One region of the Bradyrhizobium sp. UNPA324 genome, then DNA from elsewhere that is predicted to be linked to it. Evidence: predicted binding sites of a transcription regulator. Region 1 holds the regulator's gene; each other region holds the start of a gene.

What was found. The regulator PhoB, encoded in region 1, activates phosphate uptake and scavenging genes when phosphate is short. The targets are predictions, from matches to a motif close to TGTCATNNANCTGTCAT.
Region 2: a site for PhoB is predicted at 5,610-5,626, ahead of UNPA324_RS21895 (RNA degradosome polyphosphate kinase). Genes of this name have one in related genera too.
Region 3: a site for PhoB is predicted at 8,770-8,786, ahead of UNPA324_RS15975 (DUF47 domain-containing protein). Genes of this name have one in related genera too.

The regions. Positions count from the first base shown of each region.
Region 1 is NZ_LFJD01000004.1:3,941,229-3,951,622, reverse strand. Features, by position in the region: gene UNPA324_RS19095 (putative bifunctional lysylphosphatidylglycerol flippase/synthetase) at 1-471, shown strand, start outside; gene UNPA324_RS19090 (ATP-binding protein) at 500-1,798, shown strand; gene pstS (phosphate ABC transporter substrate-binding protein PstS) at 1,943-2,956, shown strand; gene pstC (phosphate ABC transporter permease subunit PstC) at 3,099-4,088, shown strand; gene pstA (phosphate ABC transporter permease PstA) at 4,093-4,938, shown strand; gene pstB (phosphate ABC transporter ATP-binding protein PstB) at 4,935-5,753, shown strand; gene phoU (phosphate signaling complex protein PhoU) at 5,765-6,481, shown strand; gene phoB (phosphate regulon transcriptional regulator PhoB) at 6,504-7,211, shown strand; gene UNPA324_RS19055 (GcrA family cell cycle regulator) at 7,501-8,013, opposite strand; gene UNPA324_RS19050 (aspartate aminotransferase family protein) at 8,474-9,682, shown strand; gene argF (ornithine carbamoyltransferase) at 9,682-10,394, shown strand, end outside.
Region 2 is NZ_LFJD01000004.1:4,544,796-4,555,189, forward strand. Features, by position in the region: gene UNPA324_RS21880 (response regulator transcription factor) at 1-444, shown strand, start outside; gene UNPA324_RS21885 (sensor histidine kinase) at 441-1,808, shown strand; gene ppx (exopolyphosphatase) at 1,825-3,327, opposite strand; gene UNPA324_RS21895 (RNA degradosome polyphosphate kinase) at 3,343-5,535, opposite strand; gene UNPA324_RS21900 (P-loop NTPase family protein) at 5,691-6,368, opposite strand; gene UNPA324_RS21905 (CDP-alcohol phosphatidyltransferase family protein) at 6,475-7,017, opposite strand; gene purM (phosphoribosylformylglycinamidine cyclo-ligase) at 7,175-8,248, shown strand; gene purN (phosphoribosylglycinamide formyltransferase) at 8,248-8,901, shown strand; gene UNPA324_RS21920 (cold-shock protein) at 8,994-9,200, opposite strand; gene UNPA324_RS21930 (autotransporter outer membrane beta-barrel domain-containing protein) at 9,571-10,394, shown strand, end outside.
Region 3 is NZ_LFJD01000004.1:3,294,710-3,305,103, forward strand. Features, by position in the region: gene UNPA324_RS15920 (glutathione S-transferase family protein) at 1-467, shown strand, start outside; gene UNPA324_RS15925 (sulfite exporter TauE/SafE family protein) at 464-1,246, opposite strand; gene UNPA324_RS15930 (TetR/AcrR family transcriptional regulator) at 1,250-1,882, opposite strand; gene UNPA324_RS15935 (tRNA-binding protein) at 2,092-2,466, opposite strand; gene UNPA324_RS15940 (ArsC family reductase) at 2,571-2,930, shown strand; gene UNPA324_RS15945 (PAS domain-containing protein) at 2,934-3,581, opposite strand; gene UNPA324_RS15950 (ABC transporter ATP-binding protein) at 3,936-4,691, shown strand; gene UNPA324_RS15955 (ABC transporter ATP-binding protein) at 4,684-5,430, shown strand; gene UNPA324_RS15960 (ABC transporter substrate-binding protein) at 5,542-6,765, shown strand; gene UNPA324_RS15965 (branched-chain amino acid ABC transporter permease) at 6,839-7,702, shown strand; gene UNPA324_RS15970 (branched-chain amino acid ABC transporter permease) at 7,704-8,672, shown strand; gene UNPA324_RS15975 (DUF47 domain-containing protein) at 8,829-9,473, shown strand; gene UNPA324_RS15980 (inorganic phosphate transporter) at 9,486-10,394, shown strand, end outside.

The DNA.
Region 1 (10,394 bases):
CAGCCGCGCGTGGTCGGCCGCGGGCCCTGGACCGTGGTGTTGCCGGGCGGCCCGCTGACGCTGCTCCAGATCGCGATCGGCATCATCGATCTCGGCTTCTGCGCGCTCGCGATGTACGTGCTGGTCCCGGACGAGCCCAATCTCGGCTTCGTGGTGGTCGCGGTGATCTTCGTCTCGGCGACGCTGCTCGGGTTCGCCAGCCATTCGCCCGGCGGGCTCGGTGTGTTCGACGCCGCGATGCTGGTCGGCCTCTGGCAGATGGACCGCGAGGAGCTTCTCGGCGGCATGCTGCTGTTCCGCGTCCTCTATTATCTGTCCCCCTTCGTCATCTCTGTAATCTTGCTGACGTTTCGCGAAGTTATTATCGGCGCACGATCGAAGCGCCTGCAGCAGGCGGCGCTCAAGCTCGACCCCGGCCCGGCGCGCGAAGCCGCCTATGTGAGAGAGCGTAGCGACGGCGCCAAATCTTAGGACAAGCCCTCCAGGAGAAGTCCGCCCGATGGCGATCGACGCCCCATCTTCTCCCTCCGCCCAGCCCTGGTCCGACCGGCTGCGGCACTCGACGATCATCCTGATCGCCGCGGCGCTGGCGCTGTCCGTCATCGTCTCGCTCGGCGAATTGTCGGCGCTGCACGCCGCGATCGTGTTCCTCTGCATCGCCGCCGCTGCGCTGATCCCGTGGCGCCTGCATGATACCGCAGCGTCCCGTGACGACGTCAGGCGCATCAACCCGGTCGAGAGCGCGGCGGTGGCCGCGGTCGTCGCCGGCATGCCGGATCCGGCAGTGCTGCTCGACCGCGCCGGCCGCGTCATCCATCTCAACGCCGCCGCCGCCCAGCTCGCGCCGGCGCTGCGCAGGAACGAACTCGCCCAGTTCGCGCTGCGCTCGCCGGAGATCATCACGGCGCTGCGCGAGGCGATCGCGACCACCGAGCCGCGGCGCGCGACCTATCTCGACCATGTCCCGGTCGATCGCTGGATGGAGCTCATGATCACGCCGGTGCCGGTGCCGACCAGCTTCGGCGGCGCCGACAAATGCATGCTGATGACCTTCCACGACCAGACGCCGCTGCGCCGGGTCGAGGAGATGCGGGCCGACTTCGTCGCCAACGCCAGCCACGAGCTGCGCACGCCGCTCGCCGCGCTGTCGGGCTTCATCGACACGCTGCAGGGGCAGGCCAAGGACGATCCCAAGGCCCGCGAGCGCTTCCTCGGCATCATGCACAACCAGGCCACCCGCATGGCGCGCCTGATCGACGACCTCTTGTCCCTGTCGCGGGTCGAGCTGTCGGCCCATGTCCGGCCCGACACCCTGGTCGATCTGCTGCCGATCATCCGCCAGGTTGCGGACGGGCTCGAGCCGCTGGCGCGCGAGCGCCAGGTCGAGGTCGAGATCCATTTGCCTGATAGCCCGGTGATGATCGCGGGCGACCGCGAGGAGCTGCTCCGCCTGTTCGAGAATTTGATCGAGAACGCGCTCAAATACGGCGCCTCCGGCGGACGCGTCATCGTGTCGCTGACCTCGGGCGCGGCCGCTGACGGAACTCAGGAAATCCGGATCATGGTCCGCGATTTCGGCCCCGGCATCGCGCCCGAGCACCTGCCGCGGCTGACCGAGCGGTTCTACCGCGTGGACGTCGGCGACAGCCGCTCGCAAGGTGGAACTGGACTCGGATTATCGCTGGTGAAACATATTCTTAACCGCCATCGCGGCAGGCTTTTGATCGAAAGCGTGCCAAAACAGGGGGCGACTTTCACCGCCTGTTTTCCCCAGATCAGGACTTCGGCTCCAGCCTGAAATTCAAGCGATTTCAAGTGCTTGCTGGTGTCATCCGACTGTCACGAAACCTTCGTAAAAGCACAGCTGACCGCTCCTAAAGGGGCGGCGCGGGGAGCGCGATCGGGCGCGGATGGCGCTTCGCTCCCCCCAATGGAGACCAGCATGAATTTCCTCAAGACGATGGTCGCTGCCGGCTTGGTCGCCGCATCGACGACGGCGGCCTTTGCGGCCGACATCACCGGCGCCGGCGCGACGTTCCCGTTCCCGATCTATTCAAAGTGGGCTGACGCTTACAAGAAAGAGACCGGCAATGGTCTGAATTACCAGTCGATCGGCTCGGGCGGCGGCATCAAGCAGATCCAGGCCAAGACCGTGACCTTCGGCGCGACCGATATGCCGCTCAAGGCCGAGCAGCTCGAGAAGGACGGACTTGCGCAATGGCCGATGGTGATGGGCGCCATCGTTGCCGTGGTCAACCTCGAGGGCGTCAAGCCGGGCGAGATGGTGTTCGACGGCGAGACGCTGGCCAACGTCTATCTCGGCAAGATCACCAAGTGGGACGATCCGGCCATCAAGAAGCTCAATCCGAACGTGAAGCTGCCGTCGGAGGCGATCACCGTGGTCCGCCGTTCGGACGGTTCGGGCACCACCTTCAACTTCACCAACTATCTCTCCAAGGCCAGCGCGGACTGGAAGAGCAAGGTCGGTGAGGGCACCGCGGTCGAGTGGCCGGTCGGCGTCGGCGCCAAGGGCAACGAAGGCGTGTCGGGTAACATCGGCCAGACCAAGAACTCGATCGGCTACGTCGAGTACGCCTATGCCAAGCAGAACAAGCTGACCTATACCGCTCTCGTCAACAAGGCCGGCAAGACCGTGCAGCCGACCGTCGAAGCGTTCCAGGCGGCCGCCTCCAACGCCGACTGGGCCAAGGCGCCCGGCTACTACGTCATCCTCACCGACCAGCCCGGCGACAAGTCCTGGCCGATCACCGCGGCGACCTTCATCCTGATGCACAAGTCCGCCACCGACAAGGCGGCCTCGCAGGAAGCCATCAAGTTCTTCCGCTGGGCCTTCAAGAACGGCGGCAAGGCGGCCGAGGAGCTCGACTACATCCCGATGCCGGACAGCGTCGTCCAGCAGATCGAGAAGACCTGGGCTGCCGAGATCAAGAGCTAAGGCACGCCTCTCCCGGACGCGCGGCGCCGCTGCGCTGGGCCGGGACCTGAAGAAACCAGGCCCCGGATCGGCGCTGCGTCATCCGGGGCACGGCACTAAAAACAAGCGTATAAAACGGGTACAGGGGATCGGCGTGGCAGAAATGGCCGTTCAGAGCGATGTAATCGACGACGCCGGACCGTATGACCGCGCCAAGGCCTTGAGCGCGTTCAAGCTCGGCGACGTCACCTTCTACTGGATCACGCGGCTGTCCGCGATCTCGGTGCTGCTGATCCTCGGCGGCATCATCATCTCGCTGATCGTCGGCGCGTTCCCGGCGATGCAGGAATACGGCCTCTCCTTCCTGTGGACGCAGCGCTGGGCGCCGTCCGCCGATCCGCCCGTGCTCGGCGCGCTCGGGCCGATGTACGGCACGCTCGTCACCTCCTTCATCGCGATGCTGATCGCCATTCCCGTCGGCCTCGGCATTGCCATCTTCCTCACCGAGCTCTGCCCGCAATGGCTGCGCCGCCCGATCGGCATGGCGATCGAGCTGCTCGCCGGCATTCCCTCGATCATCTACGGCATGTGGGGCTTCTTCGTGCTGGGCCCGTTCCTGGCCAACACCTTCCAGCCCTTTATGATCAGGATCTTCGACGGCGTCCCCGTGCTGGGCGCGATCTTCGCAGGTCCTCCGTCCTATCTCAGCCTGTTCAACGCCGCGCTGATCCTCGCCATCATGGTGCTGCCCTTCATCACCTCGATCTCGGTCGACGTGTTCAAGACGGTGCCGCCGGTCTTGAAGGAAGCCGCCTACGGCGTCGGCTGCACCACCTGGGAAGTCGTCCGCAGCGTAGTGATCCCCTACACCCGCGTCGGCATCATCGGCGGCGTCATGCTGGCGCTGGGCCGCGCGCTCGGCGAGACCATGGCGGTGACCTTCATCATCGGCAACTCGTTCCGGATCTCCTCGTCGATCTTCGCCCCGGGCACCACGATCTCCGCGGCGATCGCATCCGAATTCGCCGAGAGCGACGGCCTGCACCAGTCCGGCCTGATCCTGCTCGGCTTGCTGCTGTTCGTGCTGACGTTCTTCGTGCTCGCCGCTGCGCGGCTGATGCTGATGCGTCTGGAAAAGAAGGCGGGAAACTAGCGCCATGAACCCGATCTACGCACGCCGCCGCCGCAAGGACATCGTGGTCCGCGGGCTCTGCATTGCCGCCGCCGCCTTCGGCGTCACCTGGCTCGCGCTGATCCTGATCACGCTGCTCTACAACGGCGTTGCGGGGCTCAATCTCGAGCTCTTTACCGCGGACACGCCGCCGCCGGGCTCGACGGAGGGCGGCCTGCGCAACGCCATCGTCGGCTCGATCATCATGACCGTGCTCGGCGTCGGCATCGGCGCGCCGCTCGGCCTGTTCGCCGGCACCTATCTCGCCGAGTACGGCCCCAACGACAAGCTGACCTCGGTGATTCGCTTCATCAACGACATCCTGCTCTCGGCGCCCTCGATCATCATCGGCCTGTTCATCTACGGCGCGGTGGTGGTGCCGATGCGCGGCTTCTCGGCGATCGCGGGCGCGCTGGCGCTCGCCGTCATCGTCATCCCGGTGGTGCTGCGCACCACCGAGGACATGCTGCTGCTGGTGCCGAACGCGCTGCGCGAGGCGGCAAGCGCGCTCGGCCTGCCGCGCTCGCTGGTGATCAAGCGCATCGCCTACCGCGCCGCGCGCTCCGGCCTCATCACCGGCGTGCTGCTCGCCACTGCCCGCGTCGCCGGCGAGACCGCGCCGCTGCTGTTCACCGCGCTGTCGAACCAGTTCTTCAGCCTCGGCCTGAACAAGACGATGGCCAACCTGCCTGTCACCATCAACAACTTCGTCCAGAGCCCCTACGCCTATTGGAAGCAGCTCGCCTGGAGCGGCGCGCTGCTGATCACGCTCACCGTGCTCGCCCTGAACATTGGCGCCCGCATCCTCGGCGCCGAGAGGACTGCAAAATGACCGATCTGTCCGTATCCGTGAGTTCCAGCGCTCATCTCGCGTCGCATCCGCTGCCGGAAGCGCCCGCCAAGGTGACGGTGCGCAACCTCAACTTCTATTACGGCGAGCACCACGCGCTGAAGAACATCAACCTGACGCTCGGCACCAACCGCGTCACGGCGTTCATCGGCCCGTCCGGCTGCGGCAAGTCGACCCTGCTGCGCATCTTCAACCGGATGTACGACCTCTATCCGGGCCAGCGCGTCACCGGCCAGCTCATGCTCGACCAGACCAACATCCTCGACCCCAAGCTCGACCTCAACCTGCTGCGCGCCCGGGTCGGCATGGTGTTCCAGAAGCCGACGCCGTTCCCGATGACGATCTACGAGAACATCGCTTTCGGGATCCGGCTCTACGAGAAGATCTCGAAGTCCGAGATGGACGACCGCGTCGAGAAGGCGTTGCGCGGCGGCGCGCTGTGGAACGAGGTCAAGGACAAGCTCAACGCCTCCGGTCTGTCGCTCTCCGGCGGCCAGCAGCAGCGCCTGTGCATCGCCCGCACCGTCGCGGTGCGGCCCGAGGTGATCCTGTTCGACGAGCCCTGCTCGGCGCTCGATCCGATCTCGACCGCCAAGGTCGAGGAGCTGATTCAGGAGCTGGCCGAGAACTACACGATCGCGATCGTCACCCACAACATGCAGCAGGCGGCGCGCGTCTCCGACAAGACCGCCTTCATGTATCTCGGCGAGCTGATCGAGTTCGACGACACCAGCAAGATCTTCACGTCGCCGACCGATCGGCGTACGCAGGACTACATCACCGGCCGGTTCGGCTGAGGAGACGCAATATGGGTACTGAACATACCGCGAAGGCTTTCGACACCGACCTTCAGGAGCTCACCCGCCTGGTCGCCGAGATGGGCGGGATCGCCGAGCGCATGATCGTCGATTCCGTCGATGCGCTGATCCGCCGCGACGTTCCGCTCGGCCAGCGCGTCGTCACCACCGATGCCGATCTCGACGCGCTGCAGAAGCGCATCGAGGAGCGCGCGGTGCTCACCATCGCTCGCCGCCAGCCGATGGCGGTGGACTTACGCGAGATCGTCGGCGCCATGCGGGTTGCGACCGACCTCGAGCGCATCGGCGATCTCGCCAAGAACATGGGCAAGCGCGTCGCCGCACTGGAAACCGACTTCCATCCGCTCAAGCTGTTCCGCGGCCTGGAGCACATGACCGACCTGGTGCAGCAGCAGGTCAAGTCGGTGCTGGATGCCTATGCCGCGCACGATCTGCCGGCGGCGATGGCGGTGTGGAAGGGCGACGAGGAAGTGGACGCGATCTGCACCTCGCTGTTCCGCGAGCTCCTCACCTACATGATGGAGGATCCGCGCAACATCTCGTTCTGCATTCATCTGATGTTCTGCGCCAAGAACATCGAGCGGATCGGCGACCACGCCACCAACATCGCCGAGACCGTGTTCTACATGATCGAGGGCCAGGCGATCACCGACAAGCGGCCGAAGGGCGACATGACGACGTTCGCCACGACGATCCCGAATACCTGAAGACTTAAGGAGCGACGACACCATGGGCGCACGCATTATGGTGGTTGAGGACGAAGAAGCTCTCACCGAGCTGCTGCGTTACAACCTCGAAGGCGACGGCTATGACGTCGAGACGGTGATGCGCGGCGACGACGCCGACACCCGCCTCAAGGAGCACATTCCCGATCTGATCGTGCTCGACTGGATGCTGCCGGGCCTGTCCGGCATCGAGCTGTGCCGGCGCCTGCGCACCCGTCCCGAGACCAAGCAGCTGCCGATCATCATGCTCACCGCACGCGGCGAGGAGAGCGAGCGGGTGCGGGGACTTGCGACCGGCGCCGACGACTACATCGTCAAGCCGTTCTCGGTACCAGAGCTGCTCGCGCGGGTGAAGGGCCTCTTGCGGCGCGCCAGCCCTGAGCGGCTCGCGACGGTGCTGGCCTATGGCGACATCGAGCTCGACCGCGACAAGCGCCGCGTGGCGCGCTCGGGCCGCCCGATCGATCTCGGCCCGACCGAATATCGCCTGCTGGAGTTCTTCCTGGAGCATCCCGGCCGCGTGTTCTCGCGCGAGCAGCTGCTCGACAGCGTCTGGGGCCGCGACATCTACATCGACGAGCGCACCGTCGACGTCCATATCGGCCGCCTGCGCAAGCTGCTCAATCTCGGCCGCGAGCAGGATCCGATCCGCACCGTCCGCGGCGCCGGCTACGCGCTCGACGATCGCTTCGCGAAGGCCGAGCAGACGTAAGGTTTGCGAGCCGTGGTTGGCAGCTGCGGCCACAACATCGGTGTCGTCCCGGACAAGCGTCTGCGCAGATCCGGGACCTCAGCGCGAGCGCTTGCGCTCGTCGCGATTAACCACAGGCAGCAATTGTTTTGCGAAAAGGTAACTCCGAGTCCCCGTAACCACATCTTGCGGTGGCTATGGGTCCCGGATCTGCGCGCGCTTGTGGCGCGCTTGTCCGGGACGACATCGGGTGTGTCGAGGCGCCGTCGTGTGACGGCTACCGTTCTTGCAATCAGCTAGATCCGCGAACTCACCGCGTGCCCGGCTTCGGTGCTGCGCGCCGACGGTCCGCTGCCGGCTGATACGCCACGCGCGAGTGCTGGGCGCAGTAGGGCAGGCCGGACAATGCCTTGCCGCCGCAGAAGAAGAAATCCGGGCTCGAGGGATCGCCGACCGGCCAGTGGCAGGTCGCCTCGTTCAATTCGAGCAGCGACAGCCGCTGGCTCATCGGCACCACGTTGTCGTAGGTGAGCGGCTCGGCCTCGACCTCGACCTCGAAGGCCTGCGCCAGCGCGGTGTTACCGCGCGCAATGGGGCGGGTCACCCGCATCATGTGCTGCGCCGGGCGTGCCTTGCGCGGCCGGGGCGCGGCCGACGAAGGGCTCTTGGCGCGGCCGGACAGACCGAGCCTGTGCACTTTGCCGATCACGGCATTGCGGGTCACATTGCCGAGCTCTGCTGCGATCTGGCTGGCCGAAAGTCCGGCCTCCCAGAGCTTCTTCAGCTGCTCGACGCGATCGTCGGACCAGGTCAAAACCGTCATTGCACCCTTTCCCTCGCTGCGCGACTGCCATCCTGGCGGTCGGTGCGGCGAATGCCTAAGCCTCGAAAAACCCGTGCCGCCGGAATCCCTTAACGCTCGCCGGGCGCGCAACTGACGCCCGAACGTTTACGCCGGTACATGAGGACTCTTGGGATCAGAACCGCTGCACGAGATGTCGTATCTGACAAGCCAAACGCTACAATATGGCGTGACTCACGCGCAAGAGTCCGCCGACTCGCTTCCACATGTTCCGTGGTGAAAAACCCGCAAAATCGCCACCGCAAGACTACGGAATCAGCGTTTCCTGAGGCTTTCCGGGCGGCATTGACACCCGTTTCACCAGGCATAAGATAGTGCCGCGTGCCGCCCTTAAAAGGCGGCACGTTTCGTTTTCCGGGCCGGTCAATGGTGCGTTGCGCAATGCACGCGTCACACCGTCCGCAACATTCAAGTGAACGTCATGACTAACAGCGCAGCCCCGCATTTGCTCCCCGTTTTCGCCAGGGCCAACCTCGGTTTCGAACGCGGCGAAGGCTGCTGGCTGATCGCGACCAATGGCGATCGCTATCTCGATTTCACCTCGGGCGTCGCTGTGAATGCGCTCGGCCATTGCCACCCGCATCTGATCAAGGCCTTGCAGGAGCAGGCGACGAAGCTGTGGCACATGTCGAACCTGTTCCAGAGCCCGGACGGCGAGAAGCTCGCCGCGCGCCTGTGCAACGAGAGCTTTGCGGACTTCGTGTTCTTCTGCAATTCCGGCGCCGAAGCGCTGGAGGGTGTGATCAAGCTGGTGCGCCATCATCACTTCTCCAAGGGCCATCCGGAACGTTATCGCATCATCACCTTCGAAGGCGCCTTCCACGGCCGCACGCTGGCGACGTTGGCTGCAACGGGGTCTGCAAAATATCTCGAAGGTTTTGGTCCGCCGATGGATGGCTTCGACCAGGTGCCGCATGGCGACCTCGAAGCCGTCAAGAAGGCGATCGGCCCGGAGACCGCCGGCATCCTGATCGAGCCGATCCAGGGCGAGGGTGGCGTGCGTTCGGCACCGCCCGCCTTCCTCAAGGCGCTGCGCCAGCTCTGCGACGAGAAGGGCCTGCTGCTCGCCTTCGACGAGGTGCAGACCGGCATGGGCCGCGCCGGCGATCTGTTCGCCTACAGGCGCACCGGCGTCACGCCCGACGTGATGTCGCTGGCCAAGGCGCTCGGCGGCGGCTTCCCGATCGGCGCGGTGCTGGCGACCGCGGATGCTGCGGCCGGCATGGGGCCCGGTTCGCACGGCTCGACCTTCGGCGGCAACCCGCTGGCGATCTCCGCGGCGAACGCCGTGCTCGACGTCATGCTCAAGCCCGGCTTCTTCGACCACGTGCAGAAGATGTCGCTGCTGCTGAAGCAGAAGCTCGCCTCCGTGATCGACCGCCATCCCGACATCGTCAGCGAGGTGCGCGGCGAGGGCCTTCTGATCGGCATCAAGGCCGTGGTGCCCTCGGGCGATCTCGTGGCCGCCTTGCGTAACGAAAAGCTGCTCACCGTCGGGGCCGGCGACAACGTCGTGCGTTTCCTGCCGCCTTTGATCGTCACCGAAGCCGAGATCGAGGACAGCGTCGGGCGGCTGGAGCGGGCCTGCACCGCATTGTCGGTCAGCCAGACCAAGCGGGCGGCAAGCTGATGAGCAAGTCCCCCAACAAGTCGCCGAAGCACTTCCTCGACATCAACGAGCTGCCGCTGTCGGAGCTCAAGCGCATGCTTGCCGCATCCTCCGCCATGAAGGCGAAGCAGAAAGCGCATCAGCCGGTCAAGCCGCTCGAAGGCAAGACGCTGGCGATGATCTTCGAACGCCCGTCCACCCGGACGCGCGTGTCGTTCGATGTCGCCATGCGCCAGCTCGGCGGCGAGCCCATCATGCTCACCGGCGCCGAGATGCAGCTCGGCCGCGGCGAGACCATCGCCGACACCGCGCGCGTGCTGTCGCGCTATGTCGACGCCATCATGATCCGCATCCTCAATCACGAGGCGCTGCTGGAGCTCGCGGCCAACGCCACCGTGCCCGTCATCAACGGCCTGACGCGGCGCTCGCATCCCTGCCAGGTGATGGCCGACCTCATGACCTTTGAGGAGCATCGCGGCCCGATCGAGGGCAAGACGGTGGCCTGGACCGGCGACGACAACAACGTGCTGGCGTCCTGGGCCCATGCCGCCGAGCGCTTCAAGTTTCAGCTCAACGTCGCGACCCCTCCGGAGCTCGCGCCGAAAAAGGCGATGCGCGACTTTATCAAGGCGACCGGGGCGCCGATCGTGCTCGGCACCGATCCGGAAGCCGCCGTGCGCGGCGCCGATTGCGTCGTCACCGACACCTGGGTGTCGATGGGCGACAAGGAAGG
Region 2 (10,394 bases), 600 kb from region 1:
GTGCTGATCCTGACGGCGCGCGGCAGCTGGGCCGAGCGCGTCGATGGCATCGACGCGGGCGCGGACGACTACCTGCCGAAGCCGTTCCGAATGGAGGAATTGCTGGCGCGGCTGCGCTCGATCGTGCGCCGCTCGGCGGGGCATGCCTCCCCACGGATTGTCGCGGGCGAGGTCGAGCTCGATGAGCGTCAGATGAAGGTGACGCTGCGCGGCGTACCCGTCGCGTTGTCACCGCTGGAATACCGTCTGATCGCCTTTCTCTTGCACCATCGCGGCCGCGTGGTGTCGCAGCAAGAGCTCGAGGAAAACGTCTATGGCCACGGCGAGGACCACGAGTCGAACGCGCTCGAAGTGCTGGTTGGCCGCGTGCGCAAGAAGCTGGGCGCCGACCTGATCGAGACCCGGCGCGGCTTCGGCTATCTGGTACCGGAGACGACGCCATGAGCTGGGGCTCGCTGCGGCTGCGGCTGGTCGCTGGCGGACTCCTAGCCATCCTGATCGCGCTGACGATCGCCGGCGCGGGGCTGACGTTGCTGTTCGAACGCCACGTCACGCGCACCATCGGCGACGACCTCGACGTCTATCTGAAGCAACTCGTCGCGGGTATCGACGCCGATGCGCAGGGCAAGCTGGTGGTCGGCCGGCCGCCGGCCGATCCTCGTTTTGCTGACCCTCTTTCGGGCTTGTACTGGCAGGTATCGGACGACGGCGGTCAGCTGCTGCGTTCACGTTCGCTATGGGACACGGCGTTGGACCTGCCGCGGGATGAGCCGTCGCCTCGCGAACTACACCGCCACGTCATTCCTGGGCCCGCAAATGCACGGCTCCTGGTCAGTGAACGCCGCGTGCTGCTCACCCTGGGCGACCGCCGCGCGCCGGTGCGCGTCGCGGTGGCGGCCGATCTCGCCCGCGTATCGTCCGCCACCTCGCATTTCGCCAGGGATCTGGCGCGGGCGCTCGGCGTACTGGGGCTGGTGCTGGCGGCGGCCACTTCGATCCAGGTCGGGCTGGGCCTGCGTCCGCTGGATGCGCTTCGCCGCGGCGTCGCGGACGTCCGTTCCGGGCAATTCAAGCATCTCCCCATCGATGTCCCAGCCGAGGTCAAGCCTCTGGTGGAAGAGGTGAACAGCCTGATCGACGCCCAGGAATGCGAGATCGAGCGGTCGCGCAGCCGCGCCGCTGACTTGGCGCACGGGCTGAAGACGCCGCTCGCCGCACTCGCGGCCGATGTCGCACTCTTGCGTCAGCGCGGTGAGGAGGAGGTCGCGCAGGCGATCGAAGCCGTCGGCGAGACAATGAGCCGTCACGTCGATCGCGAGCTGGCACGTGCGCGGGCGAGGGGGACGGCTCGACTGCGCGCCGGTATTTCCACGCCGCTCAGACCGCTTGTCCAGTCCCTGATGCTGACGCTGGCGCGAACGCCAGCTGCGCAGCGCGTTGAATTCAAGACCTGCATGACGGGCGAGCCGAGCGTGCCGATCGATCGCACTGATCTGGCGGAAGTGCTGGGCAATCTCTTGGAAAACGCCGCCCGTCACGCCAAGAGCCAGGTGCGCGTTGGTGCGGATGCGGCGAAACCGGCGATCACGGTCGAGGATGATGGCCCGGGCATCGCGCTCGCGCAACGCTCACGCGTGCTCGAACGCGGGGTAAGGCTGGATGAGCGTGGCGAAGGGGCCGGCCTTGGCCTCGCCATCGTGCAGGACGTGCTCAGTGCCTACGGATGGCAGCTTATTCTTGCCGATTCCGAACTCGGCGGACTGAAAGCCATCGTCGCGCCAGAGGGCAGCCCCCAATCCCTCGCTTGACGCGCTGTTCGGTTAGTCAACGCCGCACGATCGAGCCGGCGCGACCAATCAGGCGGGCGAGCTGGCGGAAGCGGCTGCCGACGCGATCGGCGACGAGGTCGACGAGGCGGTGCTCGAACACCAGCATCAATTTGCGGCCCTGGCTTCGGAAATGCGTGGCAGGCAAGACGCCCGGACGTGCCGCCGAGATCAAATGCGCGACGCGGAACGCAGCGCCCAAGAGGCGCGCGCGTTCGAGCTGCGCCGGCGTCAGCAGTTCCTGCATGTTGGTCGGCGGCTGGTTTTCCTCGCTCAGGCCCGCATAGCGATAGAACACCGACAGGCCGACGAAAGCGCGCTCAGTGTGGGTGATCGCGCCGAAATTGCCGTTGACGACGAGGCTCAGCGTCTGCTCGCCGCGGTGATCCGGATGCACGCGCCAGCCGATGTCGGACAAGAGGCACGCGGTGTGGCGCAGCCGCCGGTCCTCCTGGGTTTCGCGCAGCTTCACCACGCGCGCGAGGCGATCGGTCCAGGCGATCAGCTCGTGGGCGTGCTTCGCCGAGCGTGACAGCAACTGGTTCAGCTCTTCCGCGGCGCAGATCAGGCCGTCCTTGTTGCGTTCCGCCTCCGACAGCTTCTCGTGCAGCAGACCCTCGCGCACGCCGAAGGTCGAGAACACGATGGTCTTCGGCTTCGCCACCCGGATGATGTGCTCGAGCACCAGTGCCGCATAGGTGAGGAGCGGGCGGCGCGCGTCCGCAACGCTCTCGATGTCGGCGAGCATATTTGCGGCCGCCAGGCGCCGCAGCCTGCGGGAGAAGTCGAGCGCTTCAGCCGCGGACAGCGAATAGCCGTGCATCACCTGGAGCGGATAGCCGCTCTGGATGATGTGAATGCGCGCGAGGGCGCGCCAGGTGCCGCCGACCGCGTAAAAGGTGCGGCTACGGCCCGCGGTGAGCTGCGGCACCTCGTCGAGCTCCTCGCGCACGATGCGATCTGCGCGCTTGAGCGATTTGTGGGCGAGATCCTGCAGCGCGAGCCCGCCCAGCGGCAGCGTCACGCCGCTGCGCACGCTGTTCTTGCGCACGTCGATCAATTCGAGCGAGCCGCCGCCGAGATCGCCGACGATGCCGTCGGGATGATGAATGCCGGAGATCACGCCGAGCGCCGATAGCCGCGCCTCGCGCGGGCCCGACAGGATCTCGATCTTCACGGCGCAGATGCGCTCGGCCTTGGCGATGAAATCGGGGCCGTTGGAGGCGTCGCGGCAGGCCGCGGTCGCGATCGCGAAGACGCGACCGACCTGCATCACGCGGCACAATGCGCGAAAGCGCTTGAGCGAAGTCAGCGCCTTGTCGACGGCGTCGGGGGCGAGCAGGCCGGTGCTCTGCACCTCGCGCCCGAGCCCGCACAGCGTCTTTTCGTTGAAGATCGGAATGAGGCTCCGCGCCAGCGCCTCGTAGACGACGAGACGGACGGAGTTGGAGCCGATGTCGATGACCGCGACGCTCGAGCCGCGCTTGCGCGGCCGCTTCACGTCGGACATCTCCGATCAGGATTGATGGCGTTCGTTCCGGCGCGTGAGACGACGCGGCGAGGATTCCTTGAGCGACTTTCCACGGCCAGACAGACTCGGATTTGTCATGAAGTAGTTGTGGACGTTGAAAGGCTCCTCGCCTTTCGCGGCCTTCATACGCGTTGAGGACCCGTCCGGCAACAATTGCCAGCTCTGCTCATTGTCTTTCAGGTTGGCAACCATGATCTGTTCGAGAACCTGCTGATGCACCGTCGGATTTTGCAGCGGACACAGCACCTCGACGCGGCGGTCGAGGTTGCGCGGCATCATGTCGGCGGACGAGATATACACAGCCGCTTTGGCGCTCGGCAGACCCTGACCCATGCCGAAGCAGTAGATTCGGCCGTGTTCCAGGAAGCGTCCGATGATCGACTTGACGCGGATGTTCTCGGACAGGCCGGGAATGCCGGGGCGCAGGCAGCAGATACCGCGCACCACGAGCTCGACCTGCACGCCGGCCTGGGAGGCCTCATAGAGCGCGTCGATGATGTCGGGGTCGACCAGCGCATTCATCTTCATCCAGACCGCGCCGTGCCGGCCGTGCCGGGCATGCGCGGTCTCGCCCTGGATGTGCTCGATGATGCGCTTGCGCAAGGTGAGCGGCGACACCGCCATCTTTTCCAGATCGCTCGGCGCGGCGTAGCCGGTGATGAAATTGAACACGCGCGCGGCATCGCGGCCAATGGTCGGATCGGAGGTGAAGTAGGAGAGGTCGGTGTAGATGCGCGCGGTGACCGGGTGATAATTGCCGGTGCCGGTATGAACATAGGTGGTGAGGCTGCCGCCCTCGCGGCGCACCACCATCGAGAGTTTCGCGTGCGTCTTCAGTTCGAGGAAGCCGTAGACGACCTGCACGCCGGCGCGTTCGAGGTCGCGCGCCCAGCGGATGTTGGCTTCCTCGTCGAAGCGCGCCTTCAGCTCGATCAGCGCCGTGACGGATTTGCCGGCCTCGGCGGCTTCGGCGAGCGTGCGCACGATCGGCGAGTTATTGGAGGTGCGGTAGAGCGTCTGCTTGATCGCGACGACGTCGGGGTCGCGCGCGGCCTGCTGCAGGAACTGCACCACGACGTCGAAGGATTCGTAGGGGTGATGGACGACAAGGTCCTTCTGCCGGATCGCGGCAAAGATGTCGCCGCCGTGTTCGCGCACGCGCTCGGGGTGACGCGGCACGTAAGGGGTGAATTCGAGATCGGGGCGGTCGAGGCGGGTGAGCTGTGAGAGCTCGTTCATCGCTTGCACGCCGTCGACCAGGAAGACCTCGTCGTCGGCGGCCGAGAGGGCGTGCTGAACGAAGCTGCGCAACTGCTCCGGCATCTTGGCGTCGATCTCGAGCCGGATCACCGAGCCGCGGCGCCGGCGCTTCAGCGCCGTCTCGAACAGGCGGACGAGGTCTTCCGCCTCTTCCTCGATCTCGAGCTCGGAGTCGCGGATGATCCGGAAGGCGCCCTGGCCGTGCAGATTGTAGCCGGGGAACAGGCGGTTGATGAACAGGGCGGTTGCCTGTTCCAGCGAGATCAGCCGAACGGTCTTGCCGTCGGCCGGCAGGCGGATGAAGCGGTCGATCTTGCCGGGCATGCGGATCAGCGCATTCATCTGCTTGCCGTCGGCGGCGCGCGTGAGCTGGAGCGCGATGGTGAAGCCGAGGCTCGGGATGAACGGGAAGGGGTGCGCCGGGTCGATCGCCAGCGGCGTCAGCAGCGGGAACACGTTGTTGAGGAAGTAGTCCTCGATCCAGGTCCGTTCCGCCTTGGTGACGTCCTTGCCGTCGACCAGCACGATGCCGACATCGGCCAGCGTGCCGCGCAGGTCGCGCCAGATCGCCTGCTGGTCGGAGGCAAGTTCGGAGACGGTGCGGTTGATCAGCGCGAGCTGCTCGGATGGCGTCAGCCCGTCGGGGCTGCGTTCGGCAATGCCCTCGCGCACCTGGGCCTTGATGCCGGCGACGCGGACCATGAAAAATTCGTCGAGGTTATTCGCCGAAATCGACAGGAATCGCACCCGCTCCAGCATGGGGTGGCTGGAATTGACCGATTCCTCCAGGACGCGGCGGTTGAAATGCAGCCAGGAGAGCTCGCGGTTGATGAATCGTTCGGGGCTGGATGCGATCGCCGGCAGACCCTCGGTTTCCGGGACTTTTTCTTTGGTTTCAATAGCTTGCGCAGAGTCCATCAGAAGTCGGTCCATCCTGTCTCGCCTCACTTTGCGATCTATGCGCAAAACCCGCGGGAGCATGTGTTAGAGCGATGACGTTTCGATGACATTGATGTTCCGCCGCTTCGCGGCGTCAAGCGGGCTTCGCGCGGCCGCCGGGCGGGCCAGCGGGGTCAGACGTCCCGGAGCAGCTCGGCGGCCAGCGCCCTTGTGACGGGTCGGCCGAGCCGCAAGGCTTCACTATCGAGCAGTTCCACGGCCTGGCGGGCGGCAGCCGAGGACCGCTCCAGGCGGGTGGCGAGGTACCCGACCACGCTCTCGTCCACATTGAGCTGGCGATCGGCGCAGAATTTGACGATCAGGCCGCGGAAGAGCTGGTCGTCGGGGGGCAGCAGCGTGACAACAGGCACGGCGCGCAGGCGCGAGCGCAGGTCGCGAAGCTCGATCTCCAGCGCGGCCGGCACCTCGCGTCCGGTGAACAGCACATAGGCGCCGTCCTCGCGGGCGAGGTTCATCAGGTGGAAGAGGGCGCGTTCGTCGAAGTCCTTGGCCCTGATATCCTCGACCACCAGCGCCCCGGTGGCGAGCGCGCCCGGAACGCCGGCGGCCGTCAAGACGTTGGCAACGGTCGAGCGGGCGCCTGATATTTCAGCCCAGATCGCGGCGAGGTGGCTCTTGCCGCTGCCTTCCGGGCCGGCCAGCCACATGATCCGGTTCGGCCATTCCGGCCAGCTGTCGATCAGGGCCAGACCCGCCGCGTTGGCGGGGCCTTCAAGGAAGTTGTCCCGGCTGAGGCTCTCCGCATGCGGAAGCGCAAAGGCCAATTGTCGGGGATGGACGCGGCTTGCCACGCTTGCTTTGCTCCATGCCGGCGCGCCGGCCCGTTTGAAGAGAATTCGACCTGATCGAGCGGATTGGCCTTTTGCGGGGCCGCTTCCGCTCTCACCTGGTCCGCTCTCACTTGGCTTCGATCGTGCTCATGTGCCGCAGCCACCCGACGAGATAGAGCGACACCGAGGAGAGCGTGAAGATCGTGACGAGGCCCATCAGGATGATATCATAAGGGGCCGGCTTGAAGCCGAAGGCAAGCGCCGCCAGCACCAGCGCTGCGAACGCCACTTGCGCAACCGTGTTGAGCTTGGACACTTTCGAGGGCTTCATCTCGACCGGCCGGTCGAACAGCCAGGATACGATCACGGCGGCGACGATCATGATGTCGCGCGACACCACCAGGATCACGATCCAGCGCGGAATTGCGCCCCAGATCCCCAGCGCCATGTAGATCGAGACCAGCAGGGCCTTGTCCGCGAGCGGATCGAGCAGGGCGCCAAGCTCGCTCGTCATGTTGAAGCGCTTGGCCAGGAAGCCGTCCACGGCATCACTGATGCCGGCGATCAGGAAGACGGCGAACGCGACCTCCATTTGGCTCGACACGATGGCCCAGACGATGATCGGGACCAGCATGATGCGGCCCAGGGTAATGATATTCGGAATACTCACGAAAGCGCTTCCCGGCACCCGGTCTGACCTCGAATCCGGCCTCTCGGGAGGCTGAACCGGTTGATATCTCTACATAGTATATGGCGGTGCGCCATGCGAGCCATTGCGCGTCCCCGGAATTCGACGTAACCAGCCGCAAACCCACTGGAAATCGGGCATGACCGACCGCAAAAACGGCCTCACTTACGCCGATTCAGGCGTCGATATCGACGCGGGCAACCGCCTGGTCGATTTGATCAAGCCGATGGTGCGCGCCACCGCCCGGCCGGGCGCCGACGCCGAGATCGGCGGCTTCGGCGGCCTGTTCGACCTCAAGGCGGCCGGTTTCAAGGACCCGGTCCTGGTGGCCGCGACCGACGGCGTCGGCACCAAGGTCAAGATCGCGATCGAGACCGGGCTGCACGGCGGGATCGGCATCGACCTCGTCGCCATGAGCGTCAACGACCTCGTGGTGCAGGGCGCCGAGCCGCTGTTCTTCCTCGACTATTTCGCCTGCGGCAAGCTCGACCCCGAGGCCACCGCCTCGATCGTCGCCGGCGTCGCGGAAGGCTGCCGCGAATCCGGCTGCGCTTTGATCGGCGGTGAGACCGCCGAGATGCCCGGCCTGTACAAGGACGGCGATTACGATCTCGGCGGCTTTGCCGTCGGTGCCGCGGAGCGCGGTACGCTGCTGCCGCGCAGGGACATCGCGGCGGGCGATGCCGTGATCGGCCTCGCCTCGTCGGGCGTGCATTCCAACGGCTTCTCGCTGGTCCGCAAGATCGTGGAACAATCAGGCCTTGGCTTCGGGACGCCGGCGCCGTTCGCCCCGGTCATGACGCTCGGCGGCGCGCTGCTGACGCCGACCAGGCTCTACGTCAAATCCTGCCTGCGTGCGATCCGCGAGACCGGTGCGGTGAAGGGTCTTGCCCACATCACCGGCGGCGGCTTCACCGACAACATTCCGCGCGTGCTGCCGCAGAACCTGGGCGTCGGCATCGATCTGGCGCGCCTGCCGGTGCTGCCGGTGTTCAAATGGCTGGCGGCGCAGGCCGGCATCGCCGAGCTGGAAATGTTGCGCACGTTCAATTGCGGCATCGGCATGATCGCGATCGTCGAGCCCGACAAGGTCGAGCAGGTCATGCAGGTCTTCACCGATGCCGGCGAGACGGTGGCGCAGCTCGGCACGGTGATCCCGGCCGACGGCGAGCACCGCGTCGTCTATAACGGCCATCTCGACCTGGCATTGTGATGAAGCGTCGCGTCGCCATCCTGATCTCCGGCCGCGGCTCCAACATGGCCGCGCTGATCAAGGCCGCAAGCTCGGCGGATTTCCCGGCCGAGATCTCGCTCGTCATCTCGAACAAGGCCGATGCGCTCGGGCTTGAACGGGCCAAAGCGGCCGGCGTGAACACGCTGGTGATCGAGAGCAAGCCGTTCGGCAAGGACCGCGCCGGTTTTGAGAAAGTGCTGCAGGCGGCGCTCGATCAGCACGGTATCGAGCTGATCTGTCTCGGCGGCTTCATGCGCCTGTTCACGCCCGAGTTCACCAGGGCTTGGTACGGGCGGATGCTCAACATCCATCCCTCGCTGCTGCCGTCCTTCCCCGGCCTCGATCCGCACGGCCAGGCTTTGCGCGCCGGAGTGAAACTGTCCGGTGCGACGGTGCACTTCGTGATCCCCGAGACCGATGCCGGCCCGATCGTGATGCAGGGCGCGGTCCCCGTCAGCGATCACGACACGGCGGATACGCTGTCGGAGCGCATCCTCGAGGTCGAGCACCGCATCTATCCCGAAGCGCTGCGGCTGCTTGCGACCGGCAAGGTCCGGATCGAGGGCGATGTCTGCAAGACGGATGGAAGCGGACCCTCTGAGAACTTTTTGGTTGCGCCGGTGGTGCGCTGAAGCGCCGTCCTCGCGGCGGTCTTCACAAACAAAATCCCCCGGCAGAGCCGGGGGGCCACGTCATGATCTCTCGCGCTTCACGTCGAGAGACATCAGGAGACCTTGAGGTTCTCCGCGGATGCTTTGCCGCGGTTCTCCACGAGGTCATATTCAACCACCTGGTTCTCGTTCAGGGTGGAGAGTCCGGCACGCTCGACGGCCGAGATATGGACGAACACGTCCTTGTCGCTGCCGTTCGGCTTGATGAACCCATAGCCCTTGGTCGGGTTGAACCATTTGACGGTGCCCTTTTGCGGCATCGCTAGTCTCCTCCACTAGATATAAAAAAGACGCGGCCGCTGTTTCGCGTGCCACGCCACAAACGGGCTTCCGAAGTCTGTTTGAGTCTCAACGTCGCGAAACGCACAGCGAGCGGCCAATTCCGATTGTGTCCAATATTGCAACATGAAAATCGCCCGTTAGCAAGCCGTGCACGAATTTCAAGGGCAGGCAGGCTGTGCCGATTTGCAATTTCCGACCTGTGGCCGCGGAACCACAATCGAGGGCAATAGCCTCGGTGACAGGGCCAGGCGGTTGACGCTCCGTGGCAGTTCGGCACAAATCGCGGCATGCGTGCGCCGCGCGTGTTACATTTTTGCGCGCCGCCATTTGCTTTCGGGATTTGTCGTCATGTGCTGCACGTCGCAGCCCTCCGGGACACGGCAGACGATCGGGCTGGACCGCGTCCGCAGGGTTGCAGCGGCGATCGCGATGGCGTTTGCGATCGTCGTGATGATGTCGGCCGCATCGCCAGTCTTCGCGCAAAGCCCGACGCCTACGCCGACGCCCACGCCCACGCCGTCACCGACCCCGATACCGATCCCGTCGCCGACATCGACCAATTACGATCAGTCGGTCGGAAACAGCGCGCTCAATCTCGGCTCCGGCTTCCTGGAGCGGCTCGGCAACCAGGCATCGGGTGGTTTCAACCGGGCGTTCCGCACCAATCCCGGCGGCGGTGGCGCATCGGCGAGCACGGAAGATCCGCGCTATCGTACCTGGTTCGAGGGCTACGGCATCTCGGTCCGTACCGACGCGCAAGGCGACTTCGTCGGCGACAGGCGCAAGACGGTTGGCGGCGTCGCCGGCTTTGGCGCGCGCGTGGGGCCGGGTGTCAATCTCGGCTTCTCCGTCGACCAGAGCCACACCGACGTCGATGTGCCGCTGGCGCTGCAATCGGCGACGCTCGACCTGACGCAAATCGGCGTCAACGGCTCGGTCGACAAGGGCCCGTGGACCTGGGCCTTTGCCGTGGTGCACGGCTTCGGCAAGGTCCGTTCCAGCCGTGACACGGGCCTCGGTCTTGCGACCGCGGGCTACCGCGCCGCGATCGACGGCGCGCTGACCGAGATCAGCTATTACTGGACCAAGGACCAGATGCGCATCGTGCCCAAGGGGGCGCTGGAATATGTGCGTGCCACCAGCGCGGCGTTCCAGGAGACCGGCGGCCTCGA
Region 3 (10,394 bases), 650 kb from region 1:
GCAGGCCGCTGCCGCTGTTCGAGTCCGGGGCGATCCTGCAATACCTCGCGGAGAAGACCGGCAAGCTCTTGCCCGAAGACGCCGCGCGGCGCTACCAGACCATCCAGTGGCTGCATTTCCAGATGGGCGGCGTCGGGCCGATGTTCGGCCAGGTCGGCTTCTTCCACAAATTCGCGGGCAAGGATTTCGAGGACAAGCGGCCCCGTGACCGCTACGTCGCCGAAGCCAGGCGCCTGCTCGGTGTGATGGAGACGCATCTTGCGGGGCGGCAATGGTTCATGGATGACGACTACACCATCGCCGACATCTCCATGCTCGGCTGGGTGCGCAATCTCATCGGCTTCTATGGCGCCGGCGATCTCGTCGAATTCACCCAGTTCAAATCGGTCGGTGCCTGGCTTGAGCGGGGGCTTGCGCGTCCGGCGGTGCAGCGCGGGCTGAACATTCCACCGCGGCCGCAAGGCTAGCTCAGCGCCTTGTACGTCATATAGAGCGCCATCAGCGAGACGAGGGCGATCATGGCCCGGCGGAGCACGGAGCGGCTGACACCGTTGGCCAAGCGTGCGCCGAGGTCGGTGCCAATCCAGAGACCGGCGAGAATGCCGATGATGGCCGGCCAGCCGACCATGAGCCCCTTGCTCCAGTAGATCCAGGCTGCCGGAAGGTTGGTCGGGATCACCGAGAAGACGAGGCTGACGAGCTGCGCCTGATGTTGTGGCACGCGAAATCCGGCGGCGAGGCCGACGGTGATCGCGAGGCCGCCGCCGATGCCCATGAAGCCGGAGGAAAAGCCTGCAAGCGTGCCGATCAGGAGCAGGGGCAGCCAGTGAAGTTCATCGCGCTTGCCGACTTCGTGGCTACCCTCCTTGCTTTCGCGGCGCACGATCAACAGGGCGATCAGCGCGACGAGATAGACGACGTAAGTCCATTGCAGGACGGAGTCGGAAACCAATGTTGCGGCATAGCCGCCGCCGGCGCCACCGATCAGAAATCCGAAGCCGATCCAGATGATCCACGGCAAGGGGCTGCGATTGCCGTTTTGCCGGTAGCGCCGTATGCCGGCGAGACCCGTCGGCGGAATTTGGGTGATCAGCGAGGTGCCCTGGGCAACGTGTTGCTCGGCCCCGAGCAGCAGCACGGAGAAGATCACGAGGCCGCCGCCCGGGCTCGTCCCCGTGAAGCCCGATGCCAGGCCTGCGACCAGACCGACGCCACCACCGGCGAGGAGGTCGTGAATCCCCGACATCCCTCAGGTCCTGGCTCGCCGCCTGACGTCGGGCTTCGTCGTGCGAAATCCTTCGATCACGGCGGCCACAGCCGCCATGCAGGCCTCGATGTCGACATCCTCGCCCCAGCATCTTTGCAGCACGAAACCCTGGAAGATCGCGATCAGCACCCGCGCGATCGCGTCCGCGCCGAGATCGCGTTTGATGAGGCCGTCGTGCTGGCCGCGCTCGACCAGCGCGACGATCAGAGCGCGCGGCATGTCGATGCCTTCGACGACGCTGGCGCGGACGCGACGGTTGCGCAGGGCTTCGGCCCAGCCGTGGATGCCGACACGGCGGCGGGCTTCGCCGGCGGGATCGGTCAGCCATTGCGCGTAGACGCGGATCAACGCGTGAAGGCCTTCGATCGGGTCGCCGGATCCCTGCGCGACCGAATTGAGCACGGCTTCGCGGCGATGCCGGTCGTCGGCGAGCGCCTCGATCAGATCGTCCTTGCTCTGGAAGTAGAGATAGACCGCGCCGTGGCTCAGGCCGGATCGCTTCACGATGTCGGCCATGCCGGTCTGGTGAAAACCGTCTTCGGCGAAGCAGGCGAGGGCCGCCTCGAGAATCTGCTGCCGCCGGCTTTCGCGTTGCTTATCGCTGATCTTGGGCATTCGGCCGCCTCAAATAACTGACAGGTCGATCGTTTTCTTGTGGGCGACGGTTTGGTCTAAGGCAGGCCGATCTAAATAAAAAAATGATCAGTCAGTCATTTTTATGATGGAAAATGGATCTGGTCAAGTCCTGACCAGCCGAAGGCGGAAAATGGGGGATTCGTTGCGAATGCGCCGGCAGAGGCTGCGCGCAGCACCGGATCGCGCGGCTAGAACAGCCGGCCGCCGTTCGGAACGGGCTTGCTCGGCTGCACCAGCACGACCTTGCCCTCGGCGTCGGGCAAACCGAGCGTCAGCACCTCCGAGACGACCGGCCCGATCTGGCGTGGTGGGAAATTGACGACGGCCGCGACCTGTTGTCCCACCAACGTCTCGAGCGGATGGTTTTCGGTGATCTGGGCCGAGCTCTTGCGCACGCCGAGCGCGGGTCCGAAGTCGATCCACAGCCGAAAGGCAGACTTGCGTGCTTCGGGAAACGGCCTGGCGTCGACGATGGTGCCGACGCGGATATCGACAGCGAGGAAGCTGTTGAAGTCGATGGTCGGCGCGGCGGCGGCGGCTGCGGGATCGTGGGTGACGTGCATGGGATGTCCGTTCGGCGAGTTGGCGTCGTTCGCAATATTGTCGCGCGAACCGGAGTTTCGTACAACGCCACGTCCATCATGATCCGTCATGCGCGAGGAACGTCTTGTCCAACATCATCTACGGCATCAAGAACTGCGACACCATGAAGAAGGCGCGCGCCTGGCTCGACACAAATGGTGTGTCTTACGCGTTTCACGACTACAAGGCGGCGGGCGTGGAGAAGGACAAGCTCAAGCAGTGGAGCGACAAGGTCGGCTGGGAGACGCTGCTCAATCGCGCCGGGACGACGTTCAAGAAGCTCCCCGATTCCGACAAGGAAGGCCTCTCCGAGAAGAAGGCGCTGGCGTTGATGCTAGCGCAACCATCGATGATCAAGCGGCCGGTGCTGGAAATCGGCGGCAAGCTGCTGGTCGGATTCAAGCCGGATATCTATGCCAAGGAAGTCGGCGCCAAATCGCGCTGACTGCTAGTTCAGCTCGATGATCTCGTTGCTGACGCCGGGGCGCGGCTGGTCCGCGAACTCGACCACATCGGCCGTCGCGATGCGGCCAGGCGCGCGATGGAAGAGCTCGCGATCGATCACGGCGCGCAGTTTTGGGCGCGGCGGCGCGTCATTTCCGCGCATCAGATTCTTGATCTCGAAGCTGCCGTCCTCGCAGAAGATTTTGACCGACGCGATGATGTGACAGACCTTGCCGTCGGTCTGGAAAGGCAGCAGCAGCCGTTCATAGGCGACGATGCGCCCGTAGATGTCGTCGACGTCGGCAACGCTGTAGACGGGCAGCCCGCGCGCCACGCATTCGTGGTAGATCGGCATCACGAACGGCGCGAGTCGCGGCCCGAGATACTCGTCGAGCAGAACGCCCTTGCCGGTATGTCCATAGGCGCGCGAGATGCGCGTGTTTTCGCTCTGGATGGTCAGGCGCGGCGCCGGCGTCGAAGCGTCCACCGTATAATAGATGAGATCGGACAGCTCTTCCTCGAGCCGTGCAGGCTGATACTCCCAGACCGCCGGCGCGATCTGCTGGCGCGCATAAAGTCGCAGCCACGTGTTGAGGAGATCACGCTGCCTGATCGACTTGACGACGGATGGAGCGGCGCTTGCGAAATCCAAGACAATATTCCCGGAGCGTCGAAACCCGCACAAGATGCCAGGTGCGGGAAAATTTTTGATGAAGGCTGGCGCACCGAACGAAAGACCGTTAACGACGGCTTGACGACCGGTGCCTTGCGAACCGGGAGGCCGGGCAGGCACGACATCACGCACCTCCGACTAAGGGAGCATTTGGATCCCAGCCGGAGACCTGATCTGCTCAGCTTTCCGCCTTGCCTAACCCCCGTCACCTCCGGCATATTCCGCGCCCGGAGGCGGCGTTCCGGATGGGCTCCAAGGAGTGGCTCCAAGGCCTCCGGAAAGCCGAAGCAACAAGGATAGCCACGCGCGAGGCGCGGGCAGGGGGAAATCTGTTTGGCCGATGAGTTTATTCTCGAAACGGAAGGCTTGACCAAGGAGTTCGCGGGCTTCTTCGCCGTCCGCGACGTTGCGCTCAAGGTTCGCCGTGGGAGCATTCATGCGTTGATCGGCCCGAACGGGGCCGGCAAGACGACCTGCTTCAATCTTCTGACCAAGTTCCTCAAACCGTCCGCCGGAAAAATCCTGTACAAGGGGCAGGACATCACGGCGATGGCGCCGGCGGACGTGGCCCGCCTGGGGCTTGTTCGCTCATTCCAGATTTCGGCGGTATTTCCGCATCTCACCGCGCTGGAGAACGTCCGTGTCGCGCTCCAGCGCCAGCACGGCTCTTCGTTCGATTTCTGGCGCTCCAAGTCGGTCCTCAACCGCTTCAACGATCGCGCGCGGGAGTTGCTCAACGACGTCGGCCTCGACGAGTTTGCCAACACGCCGGCGGTCGAGATGCCGTATGGGCGCAAGCGTGCACTCGAAATTGCAACCACGCTCGCGCTCGACCCGGAGATGATGCTGCTGGACGAGCCAATGGCCGGCATGGGCCACGAGGACATCGACAAGATCGCGGCGCTGATCAAGCGCATCTCCGCGAAATATACCATCCTGATGGTCGAGCATAACTTAAGCGTCGTGGCCAACCTCTCCGACATCATCACCGTGCTGACGCGCGGCCAGGTGCTCGCGCAAGGTCATTACAGCGAGCTCACCAAGGACGAGCGCGTCAAGGAAGCCTATCTGGGAGCCGGTCATGCCTGACACTGCGATCGCCGAGGCTCCGGCCAAGGCTGCGACCGGCGGAAACATCCTTCAAGTCCGCAACCTCGAAGCCTGGTACGGCGAGTCCCACATCCTGCACGGGATCAGCTTCGACGTGAAAGCGGGCGAGGTCGTCACCCTGCTCGGGCGTAACGGCGCCGGCAAGACGACCACGCTGAAGTCGATCATGGGCATCATCGGCAAGCGTACCGGCTCGGTGAAGTTCAACAACCAGGAGATCATCCGCGCGACCTCCGACAAGATCGCGCGCATGGGCATCGCGTTTTGCCCGGAAGAGCGGGGCATATTCTCCAGTCTCGACGTGCGCGAGAATCTGATGCTGCCGCCGGTCGTCCGCGAGGGCGGACTGCCGCTCGATCAGATCTTCGAGCTGTTCCCGAATCTGAAGGAGCGCCTCAATAGCCAGGGCACCAAGCTGTCCGGAGGCGAGCAGCAGATGCTCGCGATTGCGCGCATCCTGCGCACCGGCGCGAGCTTCCTGATGCTGGACGAGCCGACCGAGGGTCTCGCGCCCGTTATCATCCAGCAGATCGGCCACACCATTGCGCGGCTCAAGAAGGAGGGTTTCACGATCCTCCTGGTCGAGCAGAATTTCCGCTTCGCGTCCACCGTCGCCGACCGCTACTACGTGGTCGAGCACGGCAAGATCATTGACGGATTTTCCAATGCCGAGCTTGCCGCCAACATGGACAAGCTGCACACCTATCTTGGTGTCTAGCGCATGATCCGGACCCGGAGGGCCGCGTTAGCGCAAAGAGTGTAGCGGTTTTCCGAAAGATCATGCTCAAGACGAACTGCCAACGAGAAGAATTCAAAAAAGGAAAGTTGCATGAAGACCAGGTCGATTGCGTCATTGCTGCTGACCACCGCGCTGACATTCGCTGCGGCAGGCGTCGCGTCTGCGCAGGACAAGACCGTCAAGATCGGTGCACTGTCCGATCAGTCCGGCCTCTATGCCGACCTCGGCGGTCCCGGCTCGACGCTCGCGGCGCAGATGGCCGTTGAGGATTCCGGCCTCGCTGCGAAGGGCTGGAAGATCGACATCATCTCCGGCGATCACCAGAACAAGCCCGACATCGGCACCGCGATCGCGCGGCAATGGTTCGACGTCGACAAGGTCGACATCATCGTCGACGTGCCGAATTCCGGCGTGGCGCTCGCCGTCAACAACGTCATCAAGGAAAAGAACGGCGTCTACATCAATTCGGGTGCGGCGACCTCCGACCTCAGCAACGCGCAGTGCTCGCCCAACACCGTGCATTGGACTTACGACACCTACATGCTGGCCCACACCACCGGCCAGGCGCTGGTCAAGGCGGGGGGCGACAGCTGGTTCTTCCTGACCGCCGATTATGCCTTCGGTGCTGCTCTCGAGCGCGACACCACGGCGGTCGTCACCGCCAACGGCGGCAAGGTGATCGGCGGCGTCAAGCATCCGCTGAATACGCCGGACTTCTCGTCCTTCCTGCTTCAGGCGCAGTCGTCCAAGGCGAAGATCATCGGTCTTGCCAATGCCGGCGGTGACACCACCAATACCATCAAGCAGGCTGCCGAGTTCGGCATCGGCAAGGGCGGTCAGAAGCTCGCGGCGCTGCTGCTCTTCCTCACCGACGTCAAGGCAATCGGCCTGGAGACCGCGCAGGGCCTCAACTTCACCGAGACGTTCTACTGGGACATGAACGACCAGACCCGGGCGTTCTCGAAGCGCTTCGCCGAGAAGATGAAGAACAACGCGCCGCCCACCATGGTGCAGGCCGGCGTCTATGCGGGCGTGCGCCACTATCTCAAGGCGCTGGACGCGCTCGGCGGCAATCCCCATGACGGGGTCAAGGTCGTCGAGAAGATGAAGTCGATGCCGACGGAGGACGATCTGTTCGGCAAGGGCGAGATCCAGCCCAACGGCCGCACCATCCACAACGCCTATCTGTTCGAAGTGAAGAAGCCCTCGGAATCCAAGGGTCCGTGGGACTTCTACAAGCTGGTCGGCACGGTGCCGGGCGATCAGGCCTTTACGCCGCTGTCCGAAAGCAAGTGCGCGCTGCTTAAGAAGTAAGATAACCGCCCGCAGGCCTTAAAGGCTTGCGGGCGACTTTCAGGGAACGCCGAAGGGACCGGGTGCGGGATCGATGCAGGCTCTATACGCTCAGCTACTGGTGGGACTGATCAACGGCTCGTTCTACGCGCTGCTCAGTCTCGGGCTTGCCGTGATTTTCGGCATGCTCAACATCATCAATTTCGCCCATGGCGCGCTCTACATGATGGGCGCCTTTGTCGCCTATTTCCTGCTGAACCTCGGCGGCATCAACTATTGGTGGGCGCTGTTGCTGGCCCCCATCATCGTCGGCATCTTCGGCATGATCCTCGAACGGACCATGCTGCAATGGCTGACCGGCCTCGACCATCTCTACGGCCTGCTCTTGACCTTCGGCATCGCGCTGATCGTGCAGGGCGTGTTCCAGAACTATTTCGGCTCGTCCGGTCTGCCTTACGCCATCCCGGACGAGCTCAAGGGCGGCATGAATCTCGGCTTCATGTTCCTGCCCATCTATCGCGGCTGGGTGGTCGTGTTCTCGCTGGTGGTTTGTCTCGCCACCTGGTTCCTGATCGAGAAGACCCGACTCGGCGCTTACCTGCGCGCCGCCACCGAAAACCCGACGCTGGTCCGCGCATTCGGCGTCAACGTGCCGCGCATGATCACGCTGACTTACGGTCTCGGCGTCGGCCTTGCCGCGCTCGCCGGCGTGCTGTCGGCGCCGATCAACCAAGTGCGGCCGCTGATGGGCGCGGATCTCATCATCGTCGTGTTCGCCGTGGTCGTGATCGGCGGCATGGGTTCGATCATGGGCTCCATCATCACCGGCTTCGCACTCGGCGTGATCGAGGGGCTGACCAAATATTTCTACCCCGAGGCCTCCAACACCGTCGTGTTCGTGCTGATGGTGCTGGTGCTCTTGGTGAAGCCAACGGGATTGACGGGAAGGGCGGCCTGATATGACAACCCTGACGGACGACACGCTGCCGGCAACCCCGCGCGCGATGCGCGACGAGATGATCGCTTTCGCCCTGATGGCGCTGCTCCTGGCATCGGTGCCATTCACGGGCGTCTACCCGTTCTTCGTGATGCAGGCGCTGTGCTTTGCGCTGCTCGCTTGCGCCTTCAACCTCTTGATCGGCTACGGCGGCCTGCTGTCGTTCGGCCACGCGATGTTTCTGGGCACCGCCGGCTATTGCAGCGCGCATGCGCTGAAGGTGTGGGCCTTGCCGCCCGAGCTCGGCATCCTCGTCGGCATCGCCGCGGCCTTCGTGCTCTCGCTCATCACGGGCTACATCTCGATCCGGCGCCAGGGCATCTACTTCTCGATGATCACGCTGGCGCTGTCGCAGCTCTTGTACTTCATCTACCTCCAGGCCCCGTTCACCCACGGTGAGGACGGCATCCAGGGCATCCCGCAGGGACACATGTTCGGCCTCTTCGATCTGTCCAAGCCGACGGTGCTCTATTACGTCGTGCTGGCCGGGTTCCTCGCCGGCTTCCTCTTGATCTTCCGCATCATCAACTCGCCGTTCGGCGAGGTTCTGAAGGCGATCCGCGAGAACGAGCCGCGGGCGATCTCGCTCGGCTACCGGACCGACCAGTACAAGTTCCTGGCCTTCGTGCTGTCAGGTACGCTGGCCGGTTTTGCCGGTGCGCTGAAAGTGTTCGTGGCGCAGAACGCCTCGCTCACCGACGTCCATTGGTCGATGTCCGGTGAGGTCGTGCTGATGACGCTGGTTGGCGGCCTCGGCACCATCTTCGGCCCCGTCGTCGGCGCCTTCGTGATCATCGCCATGCAGCAATATCTGGCGGGTTTCGGCCAATGGGTGACGGTGATCCAGGGCTCGATCTTCGTGATCTGCGTGCTCACCTTCCGCCGCGGCGTCATCGGTGAAATCGCGCATTACTTCCGGAGATCGCTCTAAGTAGTTGATTTAAAGTCAATTTACTTAGCGCGCGAAAGCGGTGGATGATCCGGCTCCGCGGGCGTGAGATGACACGCGCGCGGATCGAAAATGGTCTATGACAGTTTCATGACGGCCCCCTCGGGCCGCGCCATTTCCAACCGGTAGCCTATCCCCATGATGCGATGGTTTCGCGCTTTCCTGCCCAAGGAAGAACGGTTCTTCGACTTGTTCGACCGGCATGCCCAGACGGTGATCCAGGGTTCGATCGCGCTGCAGGGCATGCTCAACGGGGGCGAGGAGACGCCGGTCTACTGCCAGCGCGTCAACCAGTTCGAGAACGACGCTGACAACATCACCCGCGAGGTGTTGACGGCGGTGCGCCGCACCTTCATCACCCCGTTCGACCGCGGCGACATCAAGAACCTGATTACCTCGCTGGACGACGCCATCGACCAGATGCAGCAGACGGCCAAGGCCGTGATGCTGTTCGAGGTCCGCAGCTTCGAGCCGCCGATGCGCGAGATCGGCGGGCTTCTGATCGAATGCGCCAATCTGGTCGGCCGTGCGCTGCCGCTGATGCAATCGATCGGCCCCAACGTGGCCATGCTGACCGCGATCACGGAAGAGCTGGGCAAGCTGGAAGGCCGCGTCGACGATCTTCACGACATCGGGCTGAAGGAGCTGTTTCTCAAGCATCGCGACGGCAATGCGATGGACTTCATCGTCGGCGTCGAGATCTACGACCATCTGGAGAAGGTGGCCGATCGCTTCGACGACGTCGCGAACGAGATCAACAGCATCGTCATCGAGCAAGTGTAGGGCAGGGTTGCCGTGGATGCTGCGTTGGGTCTTCCCGTCCTGGTCGGACTGATCGCCGTCGCGCTGCTGTTCGATTTCCTGAACGGCCTGCACGATGCCGCCAATTCGATCGCGACCATCGTCTCGACCCGGGTGCTGCGGCCTCAATTCGCGGTGTTCTGGGCCGCGTTCTTCAATTTCGTCGCCTTCATGGTGTTCGGGCTGCACGTCGCTCAGACCATCGGAACCGGTATCATCGATCCCTCGATCGTCGACGCCCAGGTGATCTTTGCGGCCCTGGTCGGCGCCATCGTCTGGAACCTCGTGACCTGGGCGCTCGGCATCCCGTCCTCCTCGTCGCACGCGCTGATCGGCGGGTTATTCGGTGCGGGCGTGGCCAAAGCCGGGATCTCGGCGGCGGTCTGGAGCGGATTGTCCAAGACGGTGATTGCAATCGTGCTGTCTCCGCTGGTCGGCTTCCTGCTCGCGATGGTGCTGGTTGCGATCGTGTCCTGGGCCTCGGTGCGCTCCACACCCTTTGCGGTGGATCGCGCCTTCCGCATCCTGCAATTCGCCTCCGCCTCGCTCTATTCGCTCGGCCATGGCGGCAACGACGCGCAGAAGACCATGGGCATCATCGCCGTGCTGCTCTATTCGCAGGGCCATCTCGGCGGCGAATTCTTCGTGCCATTCTGGGTGGTGCTGTCCTGCCAGGCGGCGATGGCGATGGGCACGCTGATGGGCGGCTGGCGCATCGTCCGCACCATGGGCCTGCGCATCACCAAATTGACGCCGATGCAGGGTTTTTGCGCCGAAACCGGTGGCGCCGCGACCCTGTTCATGGCGACCTATCTCGGGGTTCCCGTCTCGACCACGCACACGATCACCGGCGCCATCGTCGGCGTTGGCGCCGCCCGTCGCCTCTCGGCGGTGCGCTGGAAC